2 regions of the Pseudomonas sp. MF08831 genome follow, and region 1 is predicted to be linked to the other one. Evidence: predicted binding sites of a transcription regulator. Region 1 holds the regulator's gene; the other holds the start of a gene.
What was found. Region 1 encodes FliA, which starts transcription of late flagellar genes. Its sites were predicted from a motif close to CTAAAGTTTNNNNNNNNNNNGCCGNTAA; they were not measured.
Positions count from the first base shown of each region.

Region 2: the regulator FliA is predicted to act here: its motif matches at 1,718-1,745, upstream of AC19YS_RS31635 (methyl-accepting chemotaxis protein).

Region 1 is NZ_JCBCUX010000016.1:128,907-133,328, reverse strand. Features, by position in the region: gene AC19YS_RS27110 (protein phosphatase CheZ) at 1-768, opposite strand, end outside; gene AC19YS_RS27105 (chemotaxis response regulator CheY) at 787-1,161, opposite strand; gene fliA (RNA polymerase sigma factor FliA) at 1,330-2,070, opposite strand; gene fleN (flagellar synthesis regulator FleN) at 2,067-2,900, opposite strand; gene flhF (flagellar biosynthesis GTPase FlhF) at 3,007-4,323, opposite strand; gene flhA (flagellar biosynthesis protein FlhA) at 4,335-4,422, opposite strand, start outside.
Region 2 is NZ_JCBCUX010000027.1:17,306-21,727, reverse strand. Features, by position in the region: gene AC19YS_RS31645 (FecR domain-containing protein) at 85-1,059, opposite strand; partial or broken gene AC19YS_RS31640 (sigma-70 family RNA polymerase sigma factor) at 1,065-1,579, opposite strand; gene AC19YS_RS31635 (methyl-accepting chemotaxis protein) at 1,859-3,739, shown strand; gene AC19YS_RS31630 (SRPBCC family protein) at 3,779-4,237, opposite strand; gene AC19YS_RS31625 (amino acid adenylation domain-containing protein) at 4,255-4,422, opposite strand, start outside.

The DNA of each region.
Region 1 (4,422 bases):
CAGGTCATCTACGTCATCCTGACCTGACATAACGTCTTCACGTTTATCGGCATGAATCTGCGGACCTTCACCCTTGGCGAGATGTTTTTGTGGATCTTTTTCCGAGAGGATCGCTTCGCGGTCATGTTCGATGCCGGCAAAACGGTCTACCTGGCCGGCCATGAGCACCAGTTTGAGCAGGTTGCTTTCCACTTCGGTGACCAATTGGGTCACGCGCTTGATCACCTGACCGGTGAGGTCCTGGTAATCCTGGGCCAGCAGAATGTCATTGAGGTTGCTGGAAACCGTGCGGTTTTCCTGCTCGCTGCGTGACAGAAAAGCGTCAACCCGACGCGCCAACTCACGAAACTCTTCAGCCCCCACTTCACGACGCATGAAGCGGCCCCAGTCAACGCTGAGCGCCTGAGCTTCGGTGGCCATGCCATTGACCAGCGGCGTGGCGTTTTCCACCAGGTCCATGGTGCGGTTGGCCGCCGCCTCAGTCAGCCTGACCACATAGGACAGGCGTTCGGTGGCATCGGTGATTTGCGAAATTTCTTCGGCCTGGGGCATGTGCGGGTCAATCTGAAAATTGACGATCGCACTGTGCAGCTCGCGTGTGAGCTTGCCCACTTCCTGGTACAGGCCGCGGTCACGGGTCTGGTTAAGCTCATGGATTAACTGCACCGCGTCGCCGAACTGGCCTTTTTCAAGGCTTTCGACCAACTGGTGAGCATGCTTTTTCAGGGTCGACTCAAAGTCGCCCTGTGACGTTTCTTTATGCTCCATAGCTCCCCCGTGGCAGCATCAATGACCGATGCGTTCGAAGATTTTTTCGATCTTCTCTTTCAAGGCCAGTGCAGTGAATGGCTTGACCACGTAGCCGTTTACCCCGGCTTGGGCGGCTTCGATGATCTGTTCACGCTTGGCTTCGGCGGTCACCATCAACACAGGCAGGCTGCGCAGTTTTTCATCGGCGCGCACGTGACGCAGCAAGTCGATACCGGTCATGCCCGGCATGTTCCAGTCGGTTACCAGAAAGTCGATGCTCCCGCTGTTGAGGATCGGAATCGCCGTAATGCCGTCATCCGCCTCGACCGTGTTGGTGAACCCAAGGTCACGCAACAGGTTTTTTATGATCCGCCGCATCGTTGAGAAGTCATCAACGATGAGGATTTTCATGTTCTTGTCCAATTCGACCTCCAAGCAGTCTTAAACGCGCCCAGCACCTGGACGCGCCATTTCAATCAACAGGCGTTACACAAAAAGGACTGCCCAGGGCACCACGGTACGAACCCGCGAAGGCATGAAGCCTTCGCGGTAGCGTCTGCAGTGTCCCCACACTGCCTGTCAGCGCGCGCGCCACTCTCCCAATCGCCCCCGCAAGCGGGCTGCGCACTGGCTGTGCAACTGGCTGACACGCGATTCGCTGACCCCCAGGACCTCACCGATTTCCTTGAGGTTCAGCTCTTCGTCGTAGTACAGCGCCAACACCAGTCGCTCACGCTCCGGCAAATTGGCAATCGCTTCCGCCAGCGCACCCTGGAAACGTTCGTCCTCCAGGTCGCGTGACGGTTCGAGATGAGCACTCGCGCCGTCCTCGTGCAGCCCTTCGTGTTCGCCGTCCTGCAACAGGTCGTCGAAACTGAACAGGCGGCTGCCCAAGGTATCGTTCAAAATCCCGTAGTAATCGTCGAGACTCAATTGGAGTTCGGCCGCAACTTCATGATCTTTAGCGTCACGACCGGTTTTTGCTTCAATTGCGCGAATTGCGTCACTGACCATGCGCGTATTGCGGTGTACCGAACGCGGCGCCCAATCCCCTTTACGCACTTCATCGAGCATCGCGCCACGGATACGGATACCCGCATACGTCTCGAAACTCGCGCCTTTGCTCGCGTCGTATTTGGTCGACACTTCGAGCAGACCGATCATGCCGGCCTGGATCAGGTCTTCGACCTGCACGCTGGCCGGCAGGCGTGCCAGCAAGTGATAGGCAATGCGCTTGACCAGGGGCGCATAGCGCTCGATCAATTCGCCCTGGCTGTCACGTGCCGACTTTTTGTAAAGGTTGTAGCCGCTGGATGTCATAGCACCGGTCCTGCGCTCGTCTGATGCACCAATCGCTCGACGAAAAACTCCAGATGCCCCCGAGGGTTGGCGGGCAACGGCCAAGTATCGACCTTCTGGGCAATAGCCTTGAACGCCAGTGCGCACTTCGAACGAGGGAACGCTTCGTAGACCGCACGCTGCTTTTGCACAGCCTTGCGTACACACTCGTCATAGGGAACTGCGCCTACATATTGTAAGGCGACATCCAAGAAGCGATCCGTGACCTTGGTCAACTTGGCGAACAGGTTGCGCCCTTCCTGCGGGCTTTGGGCCATGTTGGCCAGCACGCGGAAGCGGTTCATGCCGTAGTCACGGTTAAGCAGTTTGATCAGGGCATAGGCGTCGGTGATCGAGGTGGGTTCGTCGCAGACCACCAGCAGCACTTCCTGGGCGGCGCGCACGAAGCTGACCACGGACTCGCCGATGCCGGCGGCGGTGTCGATCACCAGCACGTCGAGGTTATCGCCGATATCGCTGAACGCCTGGATCAGGCCGGCGTGCTGCGCCGGGCTCAGGTGCACCATGCTCTGGGTGCCCGAGGCGGCCGGCACGATGCGAATGCCACCGGGGCCTTGCAGCAGCACATCGCGCAGCTCGCAGCGGCCCTCGATCACATCGGCAAGGGTGTGTTTGGGTGTCAGCCCCAGCAGAACGTCGACGTTCGCCAGGCCCAGGTCAGCATCCAGCAGCATGACGCGACGGCCAAGCTCTGCCAGGGCCAGGGACAAATTCACTGACACGTTAGTTTTCCCGACGCCACCTTTGCCGCCGGTCACCGCGATCACCTGTACGGGATGCATGCTGCCCATTTTATTTCTTTACCTTGTCTTGCTTAGACGCAGGCTACATGGCTTGGCCGCGTGAATCGCTTGCAGACCATCGATGTAGATACATTTCATGGTGTTCATCCTGGCCTTAACCGACCCGTTTGGCGGGGTTGTGGTAAAGGTCGGCGAACATATCGGCCATCGCTTCCTCGCTAGGCTCTTCTTGCATTTGCACGCTGACAGCACGGCTGACCAACTGATGACGGCGCGGCAGATGGAGATCATCCGGGATCCGCGGCCCGTCGGTCAGGTAGGCGACCGGTAATTCATGACTGATGGCCAGGCTCAGCACTTCACCCAGGCTCGCGGTTTCATCGAGCTTGGTGAGGATGCAACCGGCCAGGCCGCAACGCTTGTAGCTGTGATATGCAGCGGTAAGAACCTGTTTCTGGCTGGTGGTTGCAAGCACCAGGTAATTTTTTGACTTGATGCCGCGCCCGGCCAGGCTTTCGAGCTGCATGCGCAGCGCCGGGTCACTGGCTTGCAGGCCGGCGGTGTCGATCAGCACCACGCGCTTGCGCAGCAGCGGGTCGAGGGCATTGGCCAGCGACTGGCCCGGGTCAACGTGGGTCACCGTCACGTTGAGGATGCGGCCCAGGGTCTTGAGCTGCTCCTGGGCGCCAATGCGGTAGCTGTCCATGCTCACCAGCGCGATATTCTGCGCGCCGTACTTGAGCACATAACGCGCTGCCAGTTTCGCCAGGGTGGTGGTCTTGCCCATGCCGGCCGGGCCGACCATGGCAATCACACCGCCCTCTTCCAGGGGTTCGATTTCCGGGGTGACGATCATGCGTGCCAAGTGCGCCAGCAACATGCGCCAGGCCTGGCGTGGTTCTTCAACTTCGGCGGTCAGCGCCAGCAGGTCGCGGGACAACGGGCCAGACAGACCGATGCGTTGCAGGCGACGCCACAGGTTGGCTTGTTGCGGCTTGCTGCCTTGCAACTGGTTCCACGCCAGCGAGCCCAGCTGCACTTCGAGCAGCTCACGCAGGCCGTTGAGTTCAAAGCGCATCGAGTCGAACACGCGCTGGTCGACTGCGGCAGCCGGGGCCGGCGCTGCAGGACGTGGCGGTTCTTTGAAGGTCGGTTCAACCAGCGGCTCGGCAGCGGTCAGCGGCAGGCCGGCGAACAACTGGCGGTTGGTGCTGGCATCGCTGTCGCCGCGCATGCTCAATTCAGCCTGGGCCGAGACAATCCGCGAGGCCGTCTTGCGCAGCTCGTCTTCGAGCTCCATGTTCGGCACACGCGGCGCCAGCGCCGAGGGGGTGTAATCCAGGGCAGCCGTCAGCTCGACACCGCCGGCAATACGACGGTTTCCGATAATCGCGGCATCGGCGCCCAGCTCATCACGTACCAGTTTCATGGCCTGACGCATATCGGCGGCGAAAAAACGCTTAACTTGCATAACCCACTACCTCAGCCGTTGGGCCCTACTGTCGCGACAATAGTCACTTGCTTGTTGTCAGGAATTTCCTGATAAGCCAAAACGTGCAAATTCGGCACT
Region 2 (4,422 bases), on a different contig from region 1:
GTGAGGGCTGATTGAAGGGCTTACTGTCTAAGCCGGTCTCACGGAAAAAAACCGCCAAAAAAATTTCATATAAAGCATAAAAGATCAGGCTGAACGTTCCAGGCTTACCCACCAACGCGTGCGGTAGCGCACTTCAACAGGCAGCGTCTGTGCAACGATCGCCAACAATTTATCCGTGTCCTCCAGCCGGAAAACCCCTGACAACCGCAAGTCGCTGGCTTCTGCCGAACAACCCAGATAACCAGGTCGATAGCGCCCCACCTCCGACAGGAAGGCAGCCAGGCGCATGTTCCGTGTCACGATCAGCCCATCGACCCAGGCGCCCATGTCCATATCCAGCGGCGGTGCCAGCGTGGCATGTGTGTGATGTACGAGGTAGCTCTCTCCTGCGTGGACTTGAGTCGACAGTCCGTCTGCCGAGTGTGGTGAGTGAATGGCCACGTTGCCACTGACCACACTCAAGCGGGTGCAATCGCTGTCTTGGCGCACGGCAAAGCGCCCGTCGATACCTTCGAACAAGCCGTGCCGAGTTTGAACCAGCAGTGGCGCCGAAGAAGGCGCGCCGCACGTCACCAGGATTTCCCCGCGAACCAGCGTGATCAGACGCTGCTGCGCGTTGAAATCCAGGTCCACGGCGCTGTCGGTGTTGAGTTGCAAACGAGCGCCATCCTGCAATTGCACGCTGCGCCGTTCCCCGGTGGCGGTCGCAAGGTCGGACGTCCAGCGCTGCCAGCCGGTGAGGTCGCGGCTTAACCAGGCTGCGGAGCCCACCAACATGACGCCAGACAACATCTTCAGTGCCTGCCGCCGGCCCACGCCTTGCGAAACGTTTTCCAAGGCGACGCGCGCGCCGGGGATCGCGGCCATCTGGCTGCTCAATTCCTGCTGCAGTGCCTGTACCCGCTGCCAGGCCAATTCATGGTCGTCATGCGCTTCGCGCCAGCGCACACATTGTGCATGCAAGCGCACGTTGGCCCGGTTATTACGCAGGCGCAGTGCCCAAGCGATGGCCTGCTTGACCACCTGAGGATCTGGTCCGGAGCGCGCGGCATTATCCATCGTAGTCACGCCCCATAACGCAGTACGTAACAGTGATACAGCGCCTGCGCGACATACCGTTCCACTGTTCGCAACGACACCCCCATCTGCAGCGCGATCTGCTTGTGCGCCAACCCATCACACTGAGCCAGTAGAAACGCCTTACGTACTTTCGGCTTCAATCCGTCCAGCAGGCGGGCGATTTCCTCCAGCAGTTCCAACACCAATATCCGCGTTTCTACGCTGGGGACCAACGCCTCAGGGAGATGGGCAATGGACTCGAGGTAGGCGCGCTGGATGTCTTCACGCCGCCAATGATCAATCACCAGGTCGCTGGCAATGGTTCGCAGAAAGGCACGAGGGGCTTTGAGTTCCAGGCGTTCGGTTTTTTGCAGCAAGCGCACGAACGTGTCCTGACCAGGTCCGCTGCATCCGCCGCATTGCCCAGGCGGCTGCGCAGCCACCGGTTGAGCCAGCTGTGATGGGTGCTGTAAAGCGTCTGCACAACACGTTCACAAGGGATGTACTCAGTAGTCGGCATTCACACAGGCTCGGCCAAACGTCACAAATGATAATTAGTCGCATTGTCTGGGAGGCTGAAAAATTTTGCAACGCCGACGCCTACCGATCTACCGTCGGTCGGTTTCCTACTCAAAATCAGGATGCTTCTCACAAATTTCTAAGATTTATCCTGGCCTGGCCGAAAGCCTGACGAGCCATGCGTGCACCGAAATAGAGCGGTCGCAGAGTCCGCCTATCCCGTTACATGGAATGTTCCACTCGGCACGCTCATCCCCCTTTGGCAAAAGAAGTCGATGAAATGAATCTTAAGTTCAGTCATAAAATTCTGCTGGCCGCATCAGGCGTCGTGGTTCTCGCGTTCGCGTTATTCACGCTTTACAACGACTACCTGCAGCGCAGCACTATCAAGCAAAACCTGGAGTCGTCTATCCAGCAATCAGGCGAACTCACGGCCAGCAGTGTGCAGAACTGGCTCAGTGGCCGCATTCTGGTACTCGAAAGCCTGGCGCAAAACGTTGCCCATCAGGGCAGCCAGGCCGATCTTCCTGGCTTGGTTGATCAGCCAGCGTTCACCTCGAACTTCCAGTTCACCTACGTCGGGCAAACCAACGGGGTGTTCACCCAGCGTCCTGATGCGAAGATGCCTGACGATTACGACCCGCGTCAGCGCCCTTGGTACAAGCAGGCGGTGGCTGCCGATAAAACCATGCTGACTCCGCCTTACATGGCCGCAGTCGGCGGGCAGATCGTAACCATTGCTCTGCCCGTCAAAAAGAACGGTGAGCTGTTGGGTGTGGTCGGCGGTGACCTGAGCCTGCAAACCCTGGTGAAGATCATCAACTCGGTAGACTTCGGTGGGATCGGCCATGCGTTCCTGGTCAGCGCCGATGGCCAGGTCATCGTCAGTCCTGACCAGGACCATGTGATGAAAAACCTCAAGGACATCTACCCAGGTACCAACCTGCGTATCGAAAAGGTCAGCCAGGACGTTGTTCTCAATGGCCAGGATCGCATTCTTTCGTTCACGCCAATCAGCGGTTTACCCGGTGCAGATTGGTACATCGGTCTGTCGATCGACAAAGACAAAGCCTACGCGCCACTTGGCAAGTTCCGTACTTCGGCATTGATCGCCATGTTGATTGCCGTCGTCGCCATTGCCGTGTTGTTGAGCCTGTTGATCCAAGTACTGCTGCGCCCGCTGACCACCATGGGTGTGGCCATGCAGGACATTGCCCAGGGTGAGGGCGATTTGACTCGCCGCCTGGACGTGACCAGCAAGGACGAGTTTGGCGAGGTGGGCAGCGCTTTCAACCAGTTCGTCGAGCGTATCCACGCCTCTATTTCCGAGGTGTCTTCGGCAACGCGTCAAGTGCATGACCTGTCCCAACGCGTGATGGCGTCGTCCAACGCCTCGATCATCGGCTCGGACGAGCAAAGCGCGCGCACCAACAGCGTGGCCGCGGCGATCAACGAGCTGGGTGCCGCTACCCAGGAAATCGCGCGTAACGCAGCTGATGCTTCGCAGCACGCCAGTGGTGCCAGTGAACAAGCAGACGACGGGCGCAAGGTGGTGGAGAAAACCATCCTGGCGATGTCGGAACTGTCGCAGAAGATCAGCCTGTCCTGCACTCAGATCGAAACCCTGAACGCCAGCACCGACAACATTGGCCACATCCTTGATGTGATCAAAGGCATCTCCCAGCAAACCAACTTGTTGGCGCTCAATGCCGCGATCGAGGCCGCGCGTGCCGGGGAAGCCGGGCGTGGGTTTGCCGTGGTTGCCGATGAAGTGCGTAACCTCGCTCACCGTACCCAGGAGTCCGCCGAAGAGATTCATAAGATGATCACGTCGCTGCAAGTGGGCTCGCGTGAGGCCGTGACCACCATGAACGCCAGTCAGACCTCCAGCGAGGAGAGCGTTGAAGTGGCCAACCAGGCCGGCGAGCGCCTGGTCAGCGTGACGCAGCGAATCGTCGAGATTGATGGCATGAACCAGTCGGTCGCGGCGGCTACCGAGGAGCAGACCGCTGTGGTTGAAACCCTCAATGTCGACATCAACCAGATCAACCTGCTGAATCAGCAGGGTGTGGCCAACCTCAACGAAACGCTGAAGGACTGCGATGCGCTGTCTCAGCAAGCGAGCCGCCTGAAGCAACTGGTCGACAGCTTCAAAATCTGACCGGGCTCATGCAGGAGCGAGGCGTCTCGCTCCTGCTGATCAGCTGAACATCTGGCGTACATTCTCCAGGGCCGTGTCGGCGAAGGTCTGCACAAACTGTTCAAACGCCGCCTGGGTGGTATCGACCGGCTCACCCATGAGCGTCCAGGTTGCCCGCGAACATCCTGTGCCAAGCGCTTCCACCTGCATGGCAGCCCACAGCCGGGCGACGCCCAAGGTGTTGTAGAGTGTGGTCCAGGTCATGTACATGGCGTCGTCGTCGCGGCTGTTGAGTTGCTCTACGACGCAATGGCCATCGTGGAAATGTTTGGTGCGCAAGGCGCCTATGCCTGTGCCCGTCATTTCGATGTGCGAGAGAGCCGGAACGAAGGCATCAAAGCCTGCAAAATTGCCCACCACTCGCCACAGATCAGCGGCCTCGCACGCGACGTCAACAGACGCCACCACCGGTGTGCCGTTCGGGTTGCGAATTAATGTATCGGGTTGCAGCAGATTCATGGAAATGTCCTGAACGGTCAGAGAAAGCCGATGGCCTTGAGGTGGTCGCAGCCTCTGCGCAACAGCGCCGGGTCTTTGTACGGGTACTGCTCGCCCATCGCCTCCACACCCTGGCGTGCGTTCTCGTGACAAATCATCGTGATGTCGCTGATGTCTTCTGCGAGGTTATCCAGGTAGAAGCCCAG